2 regions of the Pseudoalteromonas sp. S2721 genome follow, and region 1 is predicted to be linked to the other one. Evidence: predicted binding sites of a transcription regulator. Region 1 holds the regulator's gene; the other holds the start of a gene.
What was found. Region 1 encodes ArgR, which controls arginine synthesis, uptake and breakdown. Its sites were predicted from a motif close to ANTGAATANNTATTCANT; they were not measured.
Positions count from the first base shown of each region.

Region 2: the regulator ArgR is predicted to act here: its motif matches at 6,331-6,348, upstream of gltB (glutamate synthase large subunit).

Region 1 is NZ_PNCZ01000039.1:44,044-54,220, forward strand. It holds gene CWC02_RS14850 (DUF3530 family protein) at 1-758, opposite strand, end outside; gene rluA (bifunctional tRNA pseudouridine(32) synthase/23S rRNA pseudouridine(746) synthase RluA) at 839-1,492, opposite strand; gene CWC02_RS14860 (tRNA-uridine aminocarboxypropyltransferase) at 1,972-2,634, shown strand; gene CWC02_RS14865 (Fe(3+) ABC transporter substrate-binding protein) at 3,425-4,429, shown strand; gene CWC02_RS14870 (ABC transporter permease) at 4,507-6,141, shown strand; gene CWC02_RS14875 (ABC transporter ATP-binding protein) at 6,138-7,181, shown strand; gene CWC02_RS14880 (Dyp-type peroxidase) at 7,243-8,142, shown strand; gene argR (transcriptional regulator ArgR) at 8,139-8,606, opposite strand; gene mdh (malate dehydrogenase) at 8,832-9,767, shown strand; gene ispB (octaprenyl diphosphate synthase) at 9,857-10,177, opposite strand, start outside.
Region 2 is NZ_PNCZ01000004.1:167,549-177,725, reverse strand. It holds gene CWC02_RS01285 (sigma-54-dependent transcriptional regulator) at 1-1,157, opposite strand, end outside; gene CWC02_RS01280 (ABC transporter permease) at 1,239-2,444, opposite strand; gene CWC02_RS01275 (ABC transporter permease) at 2,456-3,769, opposite strand; gene CWC02_RS01270 (ABC transporter ATP-binding protein) at 3,772-4,479, opposite strand; gene CWC02_RS01265 (efflux RND transporter periplasmic adaptor subunit) at 4,501-5,754, opposite strand; gene gltB (glutamate synthase large subunit) at 6,449-10,177, shown strand, end outside.

The sequences.
Region 1 (10,177 bases):
ATATCCAGTAGCGGTGGGCTGATAGTCGAAAGCGTCGCATTGAGATGCTGGTTACGAACGCTGTTAGGTAAATAACTACCTAGGCTAATAAAAGCGTTTAGTTCGTTATTTGGAAAGCTAGCATAATGCTCAATCAAGAGCCCCGCACTGGCACCTTGTGCTACTACAATAATGTTGCCGCCTTCATCCATGGCACTGTTATACAAGGCATTGAATCTGGCAATTAGCTTTAATTTATAATCATCAAGTACGGCTTCACTAATATTAGGTTCACCTGTAACAAAATGCGGCGCTTGTTGTGTTTCGGCTGGTGGAGCAGGAGTTGATTGCTCATCGCCTTGTTGACTACTTTGTGTTGTTGACTCAGCTTCAGAGCTTTTAGGTGACTCGGGCGTTGTCACATCGACAGGGTGCCAATCAATGTCAGGCATGGTCATGGCAAGGGTTGCATAGCCAATTTCGTTTAACTGCTTGCGCAAAAAGTTAATACCAGCATTATTAGTGGGTAAGTGCTGCCAATCAGGAATGATTAGCACAATTCCGCGTTGACTGGCTGCCATCGATTGACGGTATAAACTAATGAACTCATCTTCACCGGCAAGCAGAGTACGTACTTCATCACTTGGTAAAAAGCGTTGAATATCGTTAGTGACCAAGCTTGACCAAGGGGTGGGTTTAATAAAATCGGCAGCATTCACATTGCCCATCAACGCAAAACAGGCTGCGTAAGCTAAGCGATGTGCGGGTTTTAAATTCATGCCGATATTACCTGAGTCTTTAATTAAATCAGTGATTAATTAACTATCGGCAGTCTTTATTAAATATTTAGCGAATTGTCTTAAAACTCAGGAGCGGCTTCAAAAATCAGTGTTTCACCGCTTGCAGGGTGAGCTAAGGTAAGCATTTCGGCATGCAGTTGTAAGCGGGGAGACATGGCGAATGCCTCGGGGTGAGCATACAACTTATCGCCTAAAATAGGGTGACCTAATGACAGCATGTGCACACGTAGTTGGTGAGAACGCCCTGTAATAGGGGTCAGCTCGACACGAGTTGCATTCTGTTCATGCTCAAGTACTTTAAAATGGGTTAATGACGGTTTGCCATTGTCTTGATCAACCATTTGCTTTGGGCGGTTCGGCCAATCACAAATAAGTGGTAAATCTACAGAACCAGTTTCTTGCTCAAGCTTACCGAATACACGAGCAATGTAGCGTTTCGCGGTTTTTCTATCTTGAAACTGAATGCTTAAATTACGATGCGCTTCTTTATGCATAGCTAAACAAATAATGCCAGAGGTCGCCATATCAAGGCGGTGAACAATTTTTGCCGTTGGGAAAACGCGATTAATGCGGGCAATAAGGCAGTCGGCGTGTTTTGGGTCTTTTCCCGGCACAGTAAGTAAACCACTTGGTTTATTCACAATAAGTAAGTCATCGTCTTGATAAACAATACTTAAATAAGGTGTCATTGGGGGATTATAATTGAGTAACACAGCCAGCCTCGATGATATGCAAGGACGCTATTTTAAAGGAGTATGAGCGCATACACAATGCCAGAGCTGGTTTTAGAAAAGTAGTTAAGATACAGTAAATTCAGCTATGGAGTTTTAAGAAAAGGACAAACAAATGTTTCGCTTTGGTTTAATTCGCAGTAAGCCTTGTTCACGATGTGGCTTAGAAGTAAATTATCTTGAGCCAGAGTGTCCGCACTGTAAAGGCCTATCAGATTTACAGGTCGTGTTTTTGAAGAAGTCCCACAGAGATGATTTACGTAATAAAAATAGCGATTTAATAGCCGTTTTTTGGAAGCTAACCCTTGTTGCATTTTTTATAACACTACTTCTCTTCATTTTTTAGGAATAGCTTGCTCTTTGGGCTTGCAGATATCTATTCCCCTTATTTTTAGCTACAATACGCGCCGTTTAATTATCTGGTAAATACAGTGGCTACTATCTCAAATAATTCCGTGTTAATGCTTCGTGCTCAGCAAATGACTGAGTCTCGTCGTGAATTTAAAGCGCGAGGAGCAAAGTTAACGCGTTGTGAGCGATGTTTATTAGCCGAACACTATTGTATTTGTGATGGTGTTGAACAGGCAAAGTGTGATGCCGCGGTTTGTTTACTTATGTACCATAATGAGAGTTTTAAGCCGTCAAATACTGGCCGTTTAATTGCTGAAATCGTGCCAGATAACCATGCCTTTAAATGGGATAGAACAAATCCAGATGAAGCCTTATTAAGCTTATTGGCAGATCCCCAGTATCAGCCAATGGTTATTTTTCCAGCCAGCGATGTAGACGACGAAGAGCGGGTGATCACCGAAGTAACCCCTGTTGAAGGTAAACGTCCATTGTTTATCTTTTTAGATGGTACTTGGCGCGAAGCAAAGAAAATGATCCGTAAAAGCCCTTATCTAGATAATTTTCCTGTGCTTTCAATTACACCTGAAAAGCTTTCGGATTATCGATTGCGTGTTGCCCCGCATGAGCATCAACTAGGTACTGCTGAGGTGGCTATTATGGTTCTTGCTCTTGCTGGTGAGGAAGACGCTACACAAAAGCTTGAGCAACATTTTATTAAGTTTAGAGATGCTTACCTGCTTGGTAAGCGAAATAAGGGACGCCCAGAGCAATAACTCTTTACTAAATTGTAGGCAAAAGAAAAGCGCGTACTATCTCTAGTCGCGCTTGCGGAATCTTCTTAATTTTTTGCATCCTGCAATTGAATCTAATCAACTCCCTAAACTTTGCCAATCCATGCGATCACACTTTACTTATTGGTTCTGTGTAATATAAGGCAATCCCGCCTTGTTTCCTTGTTAGTCCTTTACATCCTTGCTGGTAATCACTTTACCATTCCCTTACGTGCCATCCCGACACTATCCCTTTATTTGCAAATCCGTTGCGATGCCCTAACGGCCTGTCCTTTATTCCACTTTTTGAACTTCCTGTATAACAACATCCTGTTGTTATGCCATTCCACATCATCCTGATGCTGTCCGTAGGTTGTCACTCCATTGCGTTACTCTTCCTGAGCCTGTCCTTGATTCCTTATTCTCCTAATGAACCTTATTCCGCGGTATTATGAGTAATGCTTCCTTATCCATCTACTCATTAAGCTTCTTGCTTAGTTGATGTAAGTAATTATAGAGAAATAGGCAAAGCTGAGTAGGTCAAAATCTTATTTAATCTGTTGGTTATTTTATTGTCATTTAATATATTTCATTAAATTTCAGTTGGTTAAGTGTTTTTATGCAGTGTTTGCTGGTGCTTTTTACTCAATAACTGCCATGTGGGTGAGATATGTCTTACATGCAAATTCCTAAATGGCAGCTATGTTGATTGAAATATAAGTTTAAACGGGTGCACTTTGCCCTAACTCTAGGTAAAATATTTTGATAATTGTTATTATTTAGGTGCTATAAAATGAAAAAAACAGCCTTAGTATTACTTAGCGCATTATTAAGCGCGCCTACATTTGCTGCAGATGTAGTAAATATTTACTCGTTTCGTCAACCATTCTTAATTCAGCCTATTTTGGATGATTTCACTAAGCAAACAGGTATTAAAACCAATGTGGTTTTTGCCAAAAAAGGGCTGATTGAACGTGTAAAGCGTGAAGGTAAACACAGTAAGGCTGATTTAGTATTAACTTCAAATTTTAGTGCGCTGATTCAATTAGAAGATTTAGGCTTAACGCAATCAATTAATAGTGATGTAGTTAATGCGAATGTGCCAAGCACTTTTCGCGATGCCGACGGTCAATGGATAGCACTTACTAAACGTGTACGTAATGTTTACTCCGCAAAAGAGCGCGTTGGTGCGCTTGGTGAGTTAACATACGAAGATTTAGCAGACCCAAAATACAAAGGTAAAATCTGTACTCGCTCTGGTAAACATCCTTACAATTTAGGTTTAGTTGCTTCTATGGTTGCTCACCATGGCGAAGCAAAAACTAAGCAATGGCTTGAGGGCGTAAAAGCCAATTTAGCACGTAAACCGCAAGGTAATGACAGAGCGCAAGTCAAAGCCGTAAAAGAAGGTTTATGCGATCTGGCGTTAGGCAACAGCTATTATTTTGGCAAAATGATGCAAGATGAGCAGCAAAAATCATGGGCAGAAGCGGTATATATTAACTTCCCTAACCAAACGAACCGTGGCTCTCATATCAATGTATCGGGCGTTGTTATGACCCGTTATGCTAAAAACCCTGAAAATGCCTTGAAACTAGTTGAGTATATGACCGACAATAAGGCGCAAAATATGTATGCTTCCGTTAATATGGAATACCCTGTAAAGCAAGGGGTTGCATTATCTGAGATGGTTGCATCATGGGGTGAGTTTAAAGAAGATAGCCTTCCTCTTGATGAGATCAGCAAATATCGCCCTGTGGCACTGAAGCTGATTGATGAAGTAAAGTTTGATTTATAACGAGGATATTTCTCGTAACACATTTTTATAAAAGCTGTTTTTTAACAGCTTTTATTTTATCTGGTATTAATCCACTTATGCATGTGAAGTTTTCGCTGTCGCGTTGGCAGCTTATAGCCTGGCTTATTGGCCTGTTGCTTGTTACGCCATTAGGCTTTTTACTATTTGAATCTCTGCAAGGAGATTCAGATGTATTTCAGCACCTTTTCGATACTGTGCTGTGGGATTATACCCGTAATACTCTCATACTCATTGCAGGGGTAGGGCTGCTGAGCTGTGTAATAGCATTGCCGTTAGCTTGGTTAACTGCATATTGTGAGTTTCCTGGGCGTAAGCAATTTGAATGGGCATTAATGCTGCCATTAGCAATGCCAACTTATCTAATCGCCTATGTGTATACTGACTTACTTGATTACGCTGGGCCAGTACAAATCACCCTTAGAGACTGGTTTGGTTGGCAGTCACCAGACGATTACTGGTTTTTTGATATTCGTACATTATCTGGGGCTATTATTATGATTGCCTTGGTACTCTATCCTTACTTATTCCTTATTTTTAAAACGGCACTCAGAGAGCAGTCTTTTAAACTAGTACAAGCTAGTCAACTAATGGGGCTATCACCATTACAAAGCTTTTTACGCGTTAGTTTGCCTCTTGGTCGTGGGGCGATTGTGGCAGGGGTTACATTAATCAGTATGGAGGCCATGGCTGATTTTGCTACCGTCAATTACTTTGCTGTAAGTACGCTCACTACCGCTGTATACGATACGTGGCTTGGCTATTACTCATTAACTGCTGCGGCGAAAATCTCAGGTATCATGTTATTGATTTTGTTTTTAACCATCATGGTTGAACGTTTTAGTCGTCGTAATCAAGCTGTGTATGAACGTCAGTCAAGCGTTAACAGTGCAACCTTGTATCGCTTAAAAGGCAGTGCCGCATGGGCTGCAAGCTTGGCTTGCACAGTTGTGCTGGTATTGGCTTTTATCCTACCGGTTGGGGTGTTAGTTAAATACGCCATTGTCTATGCAGATGAAGCATGGAATGGGGCATTTTTTAATTACGCTTGGCAAAGTTTTAAAGTGGCTGTTGTGGTGAGCATTGCAACTATCCTATTGAGCTTATTGGTATTGTTTTATCAGCGCATTGCGAAACAAGCTTACCCTCTGATCCCAGGACGTTTAGCAAGTACTGGCTACGCCTTACCTGGTACCGTATTAGCGATTGCTGTATTACTTCCATTAACTCAGTTAGATGATGCATTAAATAATTGGCTTGAGCCTTTTGGTTTATCACCCGGTTTACTTTTGAGCGGCACTTTATTTGCGATGATCTTTGCTTACGTTGTGCGTTTTTATGCGATTGCACATGGCGCACTTGAAAGCAGTTTTTTACGTATTAGCCCATCGCTAGATATGGCCAGTCAATCAATGGGCAAAGGGCCCTTGCAAACACTTTGCCGAGTACATTTACCGCTATTAAAACGCGGTATTTTAACAGCTGGCTTGTTAGTGTTTATTGAGTGCATGAAAGAGTTACCTGCGGCTTTATTACTCAGACCTTTTAATTTTGAAACCCTAGCAACTCATGTTTTTCAATATGTTAGTGATGAGCAATTGGAGCTTGCGTCAATTTCAGCCTTGTTTATCGTGTTAGTTGGGTTAATCCCTTTGTATTTCGTTAATCGTTCGATGGAGCAAAATCACTCATGAGTCATTTGATAATTAAAGACTTAGCTTATCAGTACAATGCGACTCAGGTGTTGAGTGAACTAAACCTCAATGTTGAACAAGATGAAATTGTTTGTTTGCTTGGTGCAAGTGGCTGCGGCAAAACCACCACCTTAAAGGCAATTGCCGGGGTTTTACAGCCTGAGCAAGGCTATATGAGTATTGATTCAAAAGTGGTCAACGATAGTGGGCTGTTTGTTGCACCGGAAAAACGTAATATTGGCATGATGTTCCAAGACTATGCGTTGTTTCCTCATTTAACGGTAAGCGACAACATTGCGTTTGGGCTAAGCAATATGAGTAAAGCGCAAAAGCGCGAGCGTGTAGATGAAATGCTTAGCCTTGTTAAACTCGATGGTTGTGCACAGCGATACCCTCACCAGCTTTCTGGTGGACAGCAGCAACGAGTAGCAATAGCCCGTGCACTTGCTTACAAACCAAGTTTATTACTACTTGATGAGCCATTTTCGAATATTGATACACAAGTACGTTTTGAGCTTATTGCCGATATACGTCGCATTATTAAAGCTCAGCAGGTTTCTGCGGTATTTGTTACCCACTCGAAGGAAGAAGCTTTCGCGTTTGCCGACACGCTTGCGGTTATGCATGGTGGAAAAATAGCCCAACAAGGCTCTCCTGAGCAGTTATTTAGTCAACCTAACTCAAAGGTGGTTGCAGAGTTTCTTGGTACGGGCATATACTTAACGGCAAAAGTATTAACGCCAACTGAATACGAAACGGCGTTTGGTGTGGTTCACTCATTGACACCGAACAATGCAGATTGTCAGCAAGGTCAAGTGTATATAAGACCGCACCATATTCAGTTGTGTGAAGCTGCGCACAGTGACGCAAACAGTTTAACTATTTTGCACAGGCGCTTTATCGGTACGCGTTATGTATATCGAATTAATATTGCAGGGCAAGAGTGTGAAGTTGCTGCAGAGCAAGACCGCGTGTTAGCTGTTGAGCAACCTGTAAAAATAAAAATAATGCCGCACACAGTCAATTTTTTTCATGATTAGTAATAAATAACAATCTTGAATCCTTGGCTTTGTGCAAATAACGAGAAGCTAAGGATTCACTATGGCGCAAGCGCAATCTGGGATTTGTGCTGAAGCAAACTTACATGGTTTGCACCTGTTTTTTAATGTTTACGATGGCCACGATGAGTCATTACGTAAAAAACTAAAACGCGTTAGCGTCATTCAAGATGAGTTTGCTGATCAGTTCTCAGAAGCCATGCTATCGTGCGTGGTTGCCCTTGGTGCTCAGTATTGGCCGCATATCTTGCCCGAGTTTATTCCTAGTCAATTGCAAAGCTTTCCGAATGTAACTCACAGTGATCATGTGATGAGTGCCCAGCCATTTGATTTGTTTGTACAAATTCGCTCAGACCGTGAAGATGTAAACCATCTATTTGCCCTGCAAATCCTAAAATTATTAACACCGGATGTTGAGCTGGTGGAGCAGGTCCGTAATTTTCGGTTTTTAGATGGACGTGATTTTAACGGCTTTATTTATGCAGGCGATACACCTCATGGCCGTCAAAAGCGTAGTACAGCACTTATCGATAAACCGGGGCACTTTGAAGATCAAGGCAGCTATATTCATGTTCAGCGCTTTGTGCATGATTTGAGTGTCTGGCAGCATTTATCGCTGTCTGAGCAAGAGCAAATCATGGGGCGCACGCGTCTAGATAATACCTTGATTGTGCCTGCTGTAGAAACCAGTCATGCGGTACGTAGTGAATTAAAAGATGAGCATGGCCAGCCACTATTGCTAAACCAAAGCATGCCATTTGGTGATGTGCATAAGCAGGGAATTTTAATGGTTTCGTGTGCTGCGCAAGGGGATGCGTTTGAGCAGGTATTAAAGAGTCGCTTGGGGCAGGGCGATTGCTATGATCATTGGCTCGACTTTACTCAAGCCGATATGGGATCTGCGTTTTTCGCCCCGTCAGTAAACTTCTTAAAGCAACTTTAAACGGTATCGAATAAAGTGCGTACGCGATCAAGCGTCACATCGATTTCAGAAATCTTCGCAGGGGCGATAAAAATAGTGTCGTCGCCTGCAATGGTACCGAGTACACCATCTGCTTTACCGAGTGAATCAAGTAAACGAGCAATTAATTGTGCTGCGCCTGGACTGGTGCGAATAATGATCATCATTTCGTTATGCATAATATCAATAACAAGCTGACGCAGTGGGCTTTTCGCTGTTGGCACACCCATTTCAGCCGGTAAGCAATAGACCATTTCTTGTTTTGCATTACGAGTACGTACCGCACCAAATTTGCTTAACATGCGAGATACTTTACTTTGACTAATATTATCAAAGCCTTGCTCTTTTAATGCTTCGACAATCTCACCTTGTGAACCGAAGTTTTCTTCTTTTAATAGCGCTTTAAACGCTTTGATCAGTGCTTCTTGTTTGTCTTGTGGTTGCATGTTGCCGTTTCTTTATTCATAAAATGTAGGGTAATTCTACACAACTCTGCATATTTATGCAGTATTAGTTTACAAAGTCGTCCAAAATGCTGTGTCTTTACAGCCAAGTTTACAACTATGGTCGAAATTATACGCGAAATAAGCAGGATAAATTTGTTTTTAGTCGCTAATTTCATTATCTTTAGGGCCACAAATATTTCCTACCTCAAATTACGGAGAATTCCAATGAAAGTTGCTGTTTTAGGCGCAGCTGGCGGTATCGGCCAAGCATTGTCTTTATTATTAAAAACAAGTTTACCTGCAGGTTCTGAATTATCGTTATACGATGTTGCCCCTGTTGTTCCTGGTGTAGCGGTTGATCTTTCTCACATCCCAACAGACGTTAAAGTTGAAGGCTTTGGTGCTGACAGCTTAGACGCAGCATTAGCTGGTTGTGATATCGTTCTTATCCCAGCGGGTATGCCACGTAAGCCAGGCATGGACCGTGCGGACCTTTTCAACGTAAACGCAGGTATCATCAAAACATTAGCTGAAGGCATCGTTAAAAACTGTCCTAAAGCGTTAGTAGGTATCATCACTAACCCAGTAAACGGCACAGTGCCAATCGTTGCTGAAGTATTCAAAAAAGCTGGTACTTACGATGCAGGCCGTGTATTCGGTATCACAACGCTTGACGTGATCCGTTCAGAAGCATTTGTTGCTGAACTTAAAGGTTTAAGCGCAACTGACGTTAAAGTTCCAGTGATCGGCGGTCACTCAGGTACGACAATCCTTCCTCTTCTATCTCAAGTTGAAGGTGTTACTTTCACTGACGAAGAAGTTGCGGCATTAACTCCACGTATCCAAAACGCAGGTACTGAAGTTGTTAACGCTAAAGCGGGTGGCGGTTCAGCGACTCTTTCTATGGGTGCTGCAGCAGCACGCTTCTGTATGTCTTTAGTTAAAGGCTTACAAGGTGAAGAAGTTGTTGATTACGCATACGTTGCAGTTGAAAACGGTGACGCAGCATACTTCGCACACCCAGTTCGTCTAGGTAAAAACGGCGTTGAAGAAATCCTTTCTTACGGTGAGTTAAGTGCATTCGAAGAGCAAGCTAAAAACGACATGCTAGCTACACTTAACAAAGACATCCAAGAAGGTGTTGATTTCATCAACGGTTAATTCCGACAGATGATAGGCGATTTTTTAAATCGCCGAAAACAAAAAAGCCTGCAAATGCAGGCTTTTTTAATGGCTCGAATAAATAGTGTTTAGTGATCGCGGGCAACGGCGATACGGGCCAAACTCTCTAAGGCTTGTTTGTACGGTGTATCTGGTAAGAACGCAATACAAGCAATTGCTTTGTCAGCTTCTTGCTCAGCTTTTTGCATTGCAAACTCAAGGGCTTTAGTGTCAGCTAATGCCGCTAGAATGCTTTCTAAATGGTCCATACCATTACCAAGCTCAATAGCTTCGCGTACTAGCTTAACTTGCTCTGGTGTGCCTTTTTGCATTGCGTAGATAAGCGGTAGGGTAGGTTTACCTTCAGCTAAATCATCGCCAATGTTTTTACCAAGTTGCTCGGCATCGGC
Region 2 (10,177 bases), on a different contig from region 1:
CCAAAATCAGCAAGCTCAATCACCCCTGTGGGTTTTAAAACGCCAGCGCGTTTACAGGCATTTTCAAGCTCACGAACATTACCCGGCCAACTATGGGCGAGCAGGGCTTTTTCTGTACTTAGCGACAGTGTGCGCTCAGGTAAAAAGTGTGCGACTAAAGCTAAAATATCATCTGGGCGATGGGCAAGGCTTGGTAAATTTAACTCAATCACATTTAAGCGGTAGTAAAGGTCTTCACGAAATTGACCTGTTTTAATTGCATGGCTTAAATCTTCATTGGTAGCTGAAATCACCCGCACATTCACTTTACGAGTTTGTGTTGAACCTAAACGTTCAAATTCACCGGTTTGTAAAATGCGTAATAATTTCATTTGCCCAGAAAGTGGTAAGTTACCAATTTCGTCTAAAAATAGGGTGCCACCATCGGCCGCTTCAAAACGGCCAATGCGTTGTTTAGTAATACCGGTGTAGGCGCCCGCTTCGGCACCAAATAATTCAGCCTCAATAAGCTCGCTTGGCAAAGCACCCGCATTAACAGTGATAAAGGGTTTATCAGCTAATAATGAATTAGCCTGTATTATTTGCGCAATTCGCTCTTTACCACTGCCGTTGGGGCCTGTGATCAGCACTGAAATATCCGATTTAGCCACTTGAACCGCAAGATTAACAATGTGCTCCATAGCGGTACTTTTATAAACCAAGCCCACCAAATTTGCTTGTTGCACAGATGCGTCACGCTCTTGCTGGTGGCGTGTAAAGGTTTCGTTTTGCTGTTTTGCTTTACCTAGCTCGATTAGGTTATTTACACAAGTAAGTAGCTTGGCATCGTCCCATGGTTTTGGTAAATAATCAGCAGCCCCTGCTTTGACAAGTTCAACGGCAGTAGAAAGCTCTGTCCATGCGGTGATCAAAATAATCGGTATGTGAGGATTAATGTCTCGTAAGGCATAAAAAAGTTCTTTGCCTTCTTCGCCGGAAGTGGTGTCGGCGGTGAAGTTCATGTCTTGAATAACAAGCGCTATGCGTTGGTATTGTACGGCTTGAATTGCCTCAAACGGGTTACTTGCTGTAACAACATCAAAACCGTGAATTTCGAGTAATAACGACAATGCATCCAAAATTGCTGGGTTATCGTCGACGATAAGTATTTTTTCCATATTATTGTTTTAGTTATTTTCCTAATAAGGGTGCAAGATGAATGCTACACTGTTAATCCAGTGTAGCATAGGTTGGGAGAACTAAATTGTTCGAGTTGCAATGCTCGGTGAGATATTCGCCGCCCGTTTTGCAGGTGCAAGTACTGCTAATAAACTCATAACAAACACTGCCAGCGCCGTAGCAAGCACGTAGCTAATATCAAGCTGAGCTATTGAAAAGTGCTGCATGAGCACCTGGCCTAAATACACGGCAGCAATCACACCAATCACTAAACCAACTATACATATCATGGCGTTTTCAACTAAGAAGTAGCTGATGATGGCCGATTTTCTGGCCCCTAAAGCGCGGCGAGTACCTATTTGTTTAGTACGCTTACTAATATTGAACAGCGTTAGGCCGAAAATACCCAGAGCCGTCACCAACACTAAAATAGTAATAAGTACAATCAGCATGCGCATCATTAATGTATCTTCAGCCATGTATGACTCTTTATCGTCATCTAAGCCACGAATGCGAGAAATTACACGCTTGTTGTAGTTTTTCAGCATGGCTTCTTCAACACGGTTCATGACTGATTGACGTTGACCTGGCTCTGTTCTAACCACAAAGCGTGCATTTGTACCAGGCTTAATAAAAGGCAGCAGTGCTACGTTATCTGGGCGGCTGTCTTTAAGCCATGGGCCTTTCATCAGTTCAACAACACCAATTACTTTCATTGGAATGTCACCAAAATAGACAGTTTGACCTAAACCATTGCCGTCAGGGAACAGCTCATCGAGTAGAGTTTTAGTAACAACGGTTACTTTTGAAAGCTCATCATAGTTATCGGTAACGATCACTTCGTCTTCAGTGTAGTTACGCCCAGCAATGAGTTTAACGCCATAGGTATTAATGCCATGCTCATCGATAAACATGTAAGAGCTACGCGCTGATTTACTCTCTTCAGGTGCTGGCTTTAAACTAAAATCTGACGAAGAGCCACTGCCCGAAAGCGGTGTATTACTTGAATAAGCAGCATCAACTACACCAGGTATTTGACGAAGCATGGCTTCATCAAGCTCATATTGCTGTGACGGCGACACATCTTTGCCAAACATCATGACATTAAAAACGAAAATGTCTTGTTCAGGATAGCCAGTCTCTTGGCTTAAATAGCTAATTCTGTCTTGAATAATAAACGCTGCGTTACTGACAATCGCAGTGGTGATGGCAATTTGGATCAGTAATAAAATAGCGCCAACTTTTGAGCGACATAAGGCGTGAAAGATAGGTTTAATTTCTAACATGGGTGTCTTCCTTATTGGCTCTTAAGATAAATAGCAGGGTTGGTTTTACATACCAGCCAAGCAGGGTACAGACCCGCTATCACACAGGTGCTAATAGCAATCACAGGTGCGCTGAGTAGCATGGTTAAATCCATAGTGGCTAAGCTTTGGTAGTAGCTATAGCTTTGACGTACGCCTAATAAGCCCACTTGCGCCAAAATAATACCCAAGATGCCACCTAAGAAACCTAACATCGCGACCTCAACAATATGTTGAAAGAATATTTGGCGTTTACTAGCACCTAATGCACGGCGTACACCGACCTCAGGAGCGCGGCGTAAAAACTTCGCTAGTAACAAACCTAAAATGTTGGCAAGGCATACCGCTAAAAACATAAAGCTTAAGCCAACCAGAATTTCGTTGTCTTCGCTAACGACATTGTTGTACTGCATCCACTCATTTACATCGCGTAAGGTGGCGGTTAATTTTTCGCGGTTAAAACGACCTAGCTTTTGTTGCTCTTGCATATAGGCCATTAAAAAGTCTTGGTAAGCTTGCTTTTCTGCAGGTGTTTTTAGTTCAACCCAAAATTGTAACCACACCATTTCAGAATTGAGCTTATCGTTAAAGGTATTGGTTTTTTCGTGCTTCCAACCATTGGTATTACCCCAGTTTTCAAGCTGGCGTGCTTTCATTAGGCTAAATGGTAAAAATAGTTGCTCGGTCTTATTAAATGCACCGTTGTTCAGATCATAGTATTTGGTGGTGATATCCCAATCATCAATCACGCCAATAACTTCGTAGCTGGCATCATCAAGGTACACCATTTTGCCTACTGGGTTTTCACCTGCGAATAGTTTGTCGTTTAATTCTTTATTGATCACCACAACAGGGGCGGCATCGGCTTCTTGTTGCGCGCTCCAAACCCCACCGTAAATAAACGATAGGTTAAACATATCGAAAAAATCAGGCGTGATTAGGCGAGCTTGACCAATAAATGGTTTAACTTTATCTGAGTCTAAATAAACCGAAAAACCCGTTCTAACCATAGTGACACGTTTGCCACCCGCATTTGCTTGATTAAGATTAACGGCATCCTGATAAGTTAATTGCAGTGGCATGTTATCGACTGTCCACCACGTACGGCCTTCATCCATGGTTTGTAACTGCACAGAATAAAGGTCACTACTTTTTTCAGGAATAGGGTCTGCCGACATCATGTGATACACAGATAAACTGGTCATGGTTACGCCAATACCAATGGCAATGGCCAGTACCATTAAAAAGCTCACAAGTGGCGTGCGCTTAAAGCTGCGCCAGCTTAAATCTAAATAATGAAGGAACATGGTTACACTCCAGCCGCTTTAAGGTTTTGAGTGCCTTGATATAAGGTGAAGTCAGCTAATTGGCCGTCAACAACTTGGATATTACGTGGTGCTCTGCGAGCAAGTTCAGGATCATGGGTAACCATGATGATAGTTGCGCCATCCCGGTTGATTTGCTCAAGTAGCTCCATCACTTGACGCGCCATTAAACTATCTAAATTACCGGTTGGCTCATCGGCAAGTAAAAAGCGCGGTTCACCTGCAAGGGCTCTGGCAATAGCCACACGTTGTTGTTGACCACCAGAAAGTTGTTGCGGTAAGTGTTTAGCGCGTGAAGCTAAACCAACTTGCTCTAGGCATTGCTCGATTCGGCGCTTACGCTCGGCGGCTTTGATACCGCGATAACGCAGTGGTACTTCAATATTTTCATAGAGGTTCAAATCTGGAATAAGGTTAAAACCTTGGAAAATAAAACCAATTTTTTGATTACGAAGATCTGCACGCTGGTTGTCGTTTAGCTTACCCACATCGATACCGTCTAACATGTATTGGCCTTCGCTAAAGGGTTCTAACATACCGGCGATGTTTAAAAATGTGGTTTTTCCTGAGCCACTTGGGCCCGTTACGGCAATAAATTCACCTTCTTCTACTTGAAGATTAAAGTCACGAAGGGCATGTGTTTGTACCATATCTGTTTGATACACTTTGCTGATGTTGTTCATTGTAAGCATGTTGATTATTCCTTTTATTTGTTAGCGTAAAACCAGTGTGGGTGCTTTTTTAAAGCGATCGTAGTTCGAGATAATTAACTTATCGCCAGGCTCTACGCCTTCAATTATCTCGACAGCATTGATACTGCTTGCACCGGTTTTTATATCGATTAAATAAGCCATGTCACCGTCAACTTTATAAGCATGGGTGCCACCTTGTTGTAAGAATGCGCCGCGTTTTACTTGTAATACATCGTCGCGATTTTCTAGTAAAATACGTGCGGTTAAGCGTTGGTTTTGGCGAATGCCAGAAATCTCATTGTCAAAGCGTACGCGGGTTGTGACCTCGCGATTATTTACTTCAGGTGATATAGCCGATAGCGTGCCTGTGACATGACGAGCACCTAAAGTAAGCTCAACTTGCATACCAAGACCCAGCTCATTGGCGTAGCTTTCTGGTACTTGCAGTTCTGCTTCAAAGTTACTTAAATCGACCAATGTCATTAGTGGTTGGCTTTGTGTGACCGCTTCTTTTTGTTGCACTAATAAGTTACCCACAATGCCGCTTACACTCGCGGTAATAGTGAGTTCATTTACTTGTCTGAGTAAGTCATCAACAATTAGTTGCTGACGAGCCAGATCACGCTCTGCTGCTTTTAGCTCAAATGCGAGGGTGTCTTTAGCTAAGCTGACTTCTTGCTCGGCGTGCTTATAAGACAGCTTGGCACGGGCTAAGTCATCAACGGCTTTTTCTAAATCTATTTGGCTAATTAAATGTTTTTCGATTGAGATTTTAGCTCGGCGGTTTTCTCTATCTGCAGCATTGAGTTCAACTTGCGCTAAATCGAGCGCTTTAGTCAGGCTTAGTTTTTGTCTACGCGCTTCAAGTTGCTTGCGCTGTAACTCGCCTTCTAATCTCGCTAATACTGATTGTTGTTGTTTTAGCTCGTTGGTTAGCTCAGGGCTGGTTACGGTTGCGATCACTTCATTTACTTCAACGCTGTCACCGGCTTTAACTTTTAAATCGACAAAGCCGCGTTCAGGGCTGTAAACCTTTGGCGCATTAGCTGCAACGATTTTACCGCTTGCTGCTACATCTCTGGTGAGTGTCTTTTGGCTTACTTCACTAATTTGTAGGCTTGCTGCATCAACCGAGATGCTGCCATCGTTACTGGCAAACAATGCTTTAAAGCCGAGTGCACCAACAAGTATTACACCTGCTGCTAGTATAAGTGGCTTTTTAATGGTGTTTTTCTTGGCCACTGTAATATCTTGGGCACTGGTATCCTTAATCATCATAACTCCTTACGATTCTCAAAACACACAATCATGAAGCCAACGGCAAGCATGGTAAGTGGAGAAGCCATAAACAAACTGATAGTGAACATTTTGAAATCCTCAATTTCGCTGATGTCTTATCTATACCAGTAGCGTGCCAGTTTTTAATTTATTGATTTTTAATTATTTTATGTTTTAACAGTGAGTTAATGTCTGTCCGCGGACAGAAAAAGTGTCCGCTGCGGACACTTTTAAATTGCTGATTGTTGACGCAAGGGTAAAGAACTCAGTCATTGCGACTAAGGTTGTCTGCTCAGATACGTAGTTTGTAACTATGCTAAAGCCAAGAGTAAATAATGATGCAGTTAGGCTAGGCGAGACCCCGTAAAAAACTGCATTGATATTCATATTTTGAATAATTATTCAAAACAAAGCGCAGTTTACGTTAACGTAAATCGGCGGGTTTTTAGATTGTTTTTTACAAGTTGTTAAATTTGACACCAGTGTCATAAAAAAATAACGGGTAAAATACGACTAAATGTAAAAAAATAGCATAGAATTTAAAAAGTACCTTAAGTGAGAAATATTCATGAATATGAATATGTATTCAAAACTCTATTGACTCATGAGGTATTTGGCGATAGTTTTGTTCGTCTGCTAGCACTGTCACAAAAGACTGAACCGCTAGTCGTTGTAGCAAGGGGAGGGGTCTATGTTATACGACTCAAAATTAGAAAAAGATAATTGTGGCTTTGGCTTAATAGCCCAGGTCAATGGTCAGGCGAGTCACCGCTTGATTCGAACAGCAATCACTGGCTTAGATCGCATGGAGCACCGTGGGGGTATTTCTGCAGATGGTAAAACAGGTGATGGCTGTGGTTTATTAATGCAAAAACCTGATAGCTTCTTTCGTGCTATTGCCAGCGAACATGATTGGCACCTAGGAAAGAACTACGCCGTTGGCATGGTATTTTTAAATGCCGATCCTGTACTTGCGCAAACAGCTAAAGATGTGTTGAGTGAAGAACTCGAAAAAGAAACCTTGAGCATTCAAGGCTGGCGCGTAGTACCTACCGATGCGTCATGTTTAGGGCCAATTGCAAAAAAACAACTACCCGGCTTTGAACAAATTTTTGTAAGCGCACCAGAAGGCTGGCGTCCAAAAGATTTAGAACGTCGCTTGTATGTAGCGCGTCGTCGTGCTGAAAAACGCCTCGAAAACGATGAACATTTTTATATTGCCAGCTTATCTGGTTTAGTTACTGTCTATAAAGGCTTAATGATGCCTGTAGACCTACCTAACTTTTATTTAGACCTAGCTGACATCCGCATGACCAGTGCGATTTGTGTATTCCACCAACGTTTCTCTACTAATACACAACCTCGTTGGCCACTGGCGCAACCATTCCGCTATCTAGCACATAATGGTGAAATTAATACGATTCAAGGTAACCGCCAATGGGCTCGTGCCCGTGCGTATAAGTTTGCCTCACCACTTATTCCTGATTTGCAATCAGCAGCGCCTTTCGTGAACGAAAGCGGCTCAGACTCTTCTAGCTTAGATAATATGCTTGAGTTGTTCTTAGCCGGTGGCATGGATTTATTCCGTGCAATGCGTATGCTTGTGCCGCCAGCATGGCAAAAAAACCGTGCTATGGATGATGACCTACGTGCATTCTATGACTTTAACTCAATGCATATGGAACCATGGGATGGCCCAGCTGGTATTGTCATGTCTGACGGTCGTTTTGCTGCTTGTAACCTTGACCGTAACGGTTTACGCCCAGCGCGTTATGTAATTACCCAAGATGGTTTTATTACCCTTGCATCAGAAGTCGGTATTTGGGACTACGCGCCAGACGAAGTGGTTGAAAAAGGCCGTGTTGGCCCTGGTGAGTTATTAGTTATTGATACTCATCAAGGTAAAATTTGGCATTCAGATGAGATTGACCAAGATCTTAAGTCACGCCATCCATATAAAGCATGGCTTGAAGCAAACGTTAAGCGTTTAACGCCATTTGAACAGTTATCTGAAAAAGATGCGGGTAACCGTTCTTTTGATGACGAAACACTGCTTAAGTATCAAAAAATGTTTGGCTACACCAACGAAGAACTTGATAGCGTGATTCGTGTAATGGGTGAAAATGGTCAAGAAGCAACAGGTTCAATGGGTGATGACACGCCATTTGCGGTACTGTCAGAAGGCCATCGCTCACTGTTTGATTACTTCCGACAAAAATTTGCGCAAGTAACCAATCCACCAATTGACCCACTTCGTGAAAATCACGTTATGTCACTGGCAACCTGTATTGGTAGTGAGCAAAACGTATTTAACGAAACAACCGGCCACGCTAAGCGTTTACAGTTTGATACGCCGATTTTGATGTACGCTGATATGCAACAGCTGATCAATGCTGACGATGAGCATTACAGCTACTGTAAAATTGATATCACTTACACACAAGAAGAAGGCTTAGAAAACGCAATCACACGTATTTGTGATGAAGCACAAGAAAAAGCAGCGTCAGGCTGTGTCATGCTTATTTTAAGTGATCGTAACTTTAGCGAAACGCATTTACCGATCCCGGCTGCGATGGCGGTTGGTTCAATTCAAAGGCGTTTAGTCGATAATAACTTACGTTGTGAATCTAATATCATCATCGAATCGGGTAGTGTCCGTGATGCGCATCAGTTTGCGGTATTACTTGGTTTTGGTGCAACGGCAATTTATCCGTACCTTGCATATGAATCATTAGTTGCAATGAGTGACAAAAAGATTTTAAACAAGAGCTATTGCGAAGTAACGCTTGCTTATCGTAATGCGATCAACAAGGGTCTGTATAAAATCATGTCGAAAATGGGGATCAGTACTGTCGCTTCGTACCGCTGCTCGATGTTATTTGAGGCAGTTGGTTTATCAGATGCGGTTGTAGAAACCTGCTTTAACGGTGTAGCTAGTCGTATCAAAGGGGCGTGTTTTACTGATTTTGATGATGACCAACGTAAACTTCATAAGCTGGCATTTAGTAAACGTAAGTTATTAAGCCATGGTGGCTTACTAAAATATGTTCACGGTGGTGAGTACCATGCTTATAACCCTGATGTTATTCAAACACTGCAAAAGGCAGTGCGCTCTGGGGATTATAAAGACTACTTGGCTTATGCTGATTTAGTAAATAACCGCCCGATCACCAATTTACGTGACATGTTGGCGGTGAAAATTCCTGATAGCGGTGTGAGTGTTGATGACGTAGAGCCAGCAACTGAGCTTTACAAACGTTTTGACTCAGCAGCAATGAGTATTGGTGCATTATCGCCAGAAGCACATGAAGCACTCGCGATTGCAATGAACCGCTTAGGGGGTTGTTCAAACTCTGGTGAAGGTGGTGAAGACAAGCTTCGCTACGGTACAGAGAAAAACTCACGTATTAAGCAAGTTGCTTCGGGCCGTTTTGGTGTTACACCACATTACTTACGTAGCGCTGATGTCATTCAAATTAAAGTGGCGCAAGGTGCAAAACCAGGTGAGGGTGGTCAATTACCGGGTGAAAAAGTAACGCCGTATATTGCAAAATTACGTTACTCAGTGCCAGGTGTGACCTTAATTTCGCCTCCGCCGCATCACGATATTTACTCGATTGAAGATTTAGCCCAGCTTATTTTCGATTTAAAACAAGTAAACCCAGATGCACTGATCTCGGTGAAACTCGTTTCTGAGCCGGGTGTAGGTACTATCGCAACTGGCGTAGCTAAAGCCTATGCAGATTTAATTACCATTGCTGGTTATGACGGTGGCACAGGTGCAAGCCCGCTTACCTCTGTTAAGTATGCAGGTAGCCCTTGGGAGCTTGGTCTTGCTGAAACCCAGCAAGCGCTGGTAGAAAATGGTTTACGTCACCGTATTCGTTTGCAAACAGATGGTGGTCTTAAAACGGGTCTAGATATCATTAAGGCGGCTATTTTAGGTGCTGAAAGCTTTGGCTTTGGTACTGGCCCTATGGTGGCACTTGGTTGTAAATATTTACGTATTTGTCACTTAAACAACTGTGCGACTGGTGTTGCAACGCAAGACGATACGCTGCGCCAAAAGCATTATCATGGCCTACCAGAAATGGCGATGAACTATTTTAAGTTTATAGCCGAAGAAGCTCGCCAAATTATGGCAAGTTTAGGTGTAACTCGTTTAACAGATTTAATTGGTCGTTTGGACTTACTTGAAGCAATCGAAGGCAACACAGAGAAACAAAAGAAAGTCGATCTGTCGTCTGTGATTGCTGTGCCTAACAACCCAACGGGTGAAACACTGTATTGTAGTGCGCCAAATAGCTCACACTACTTAGGTCAGCTAAATGAAACCTTGCTTGAAAAAGCTAAACAAGCAATTGATGAAAAATCAGGTATCTCACTGGTTAACCGTATTTGCAATACAGACCGTTCAGTG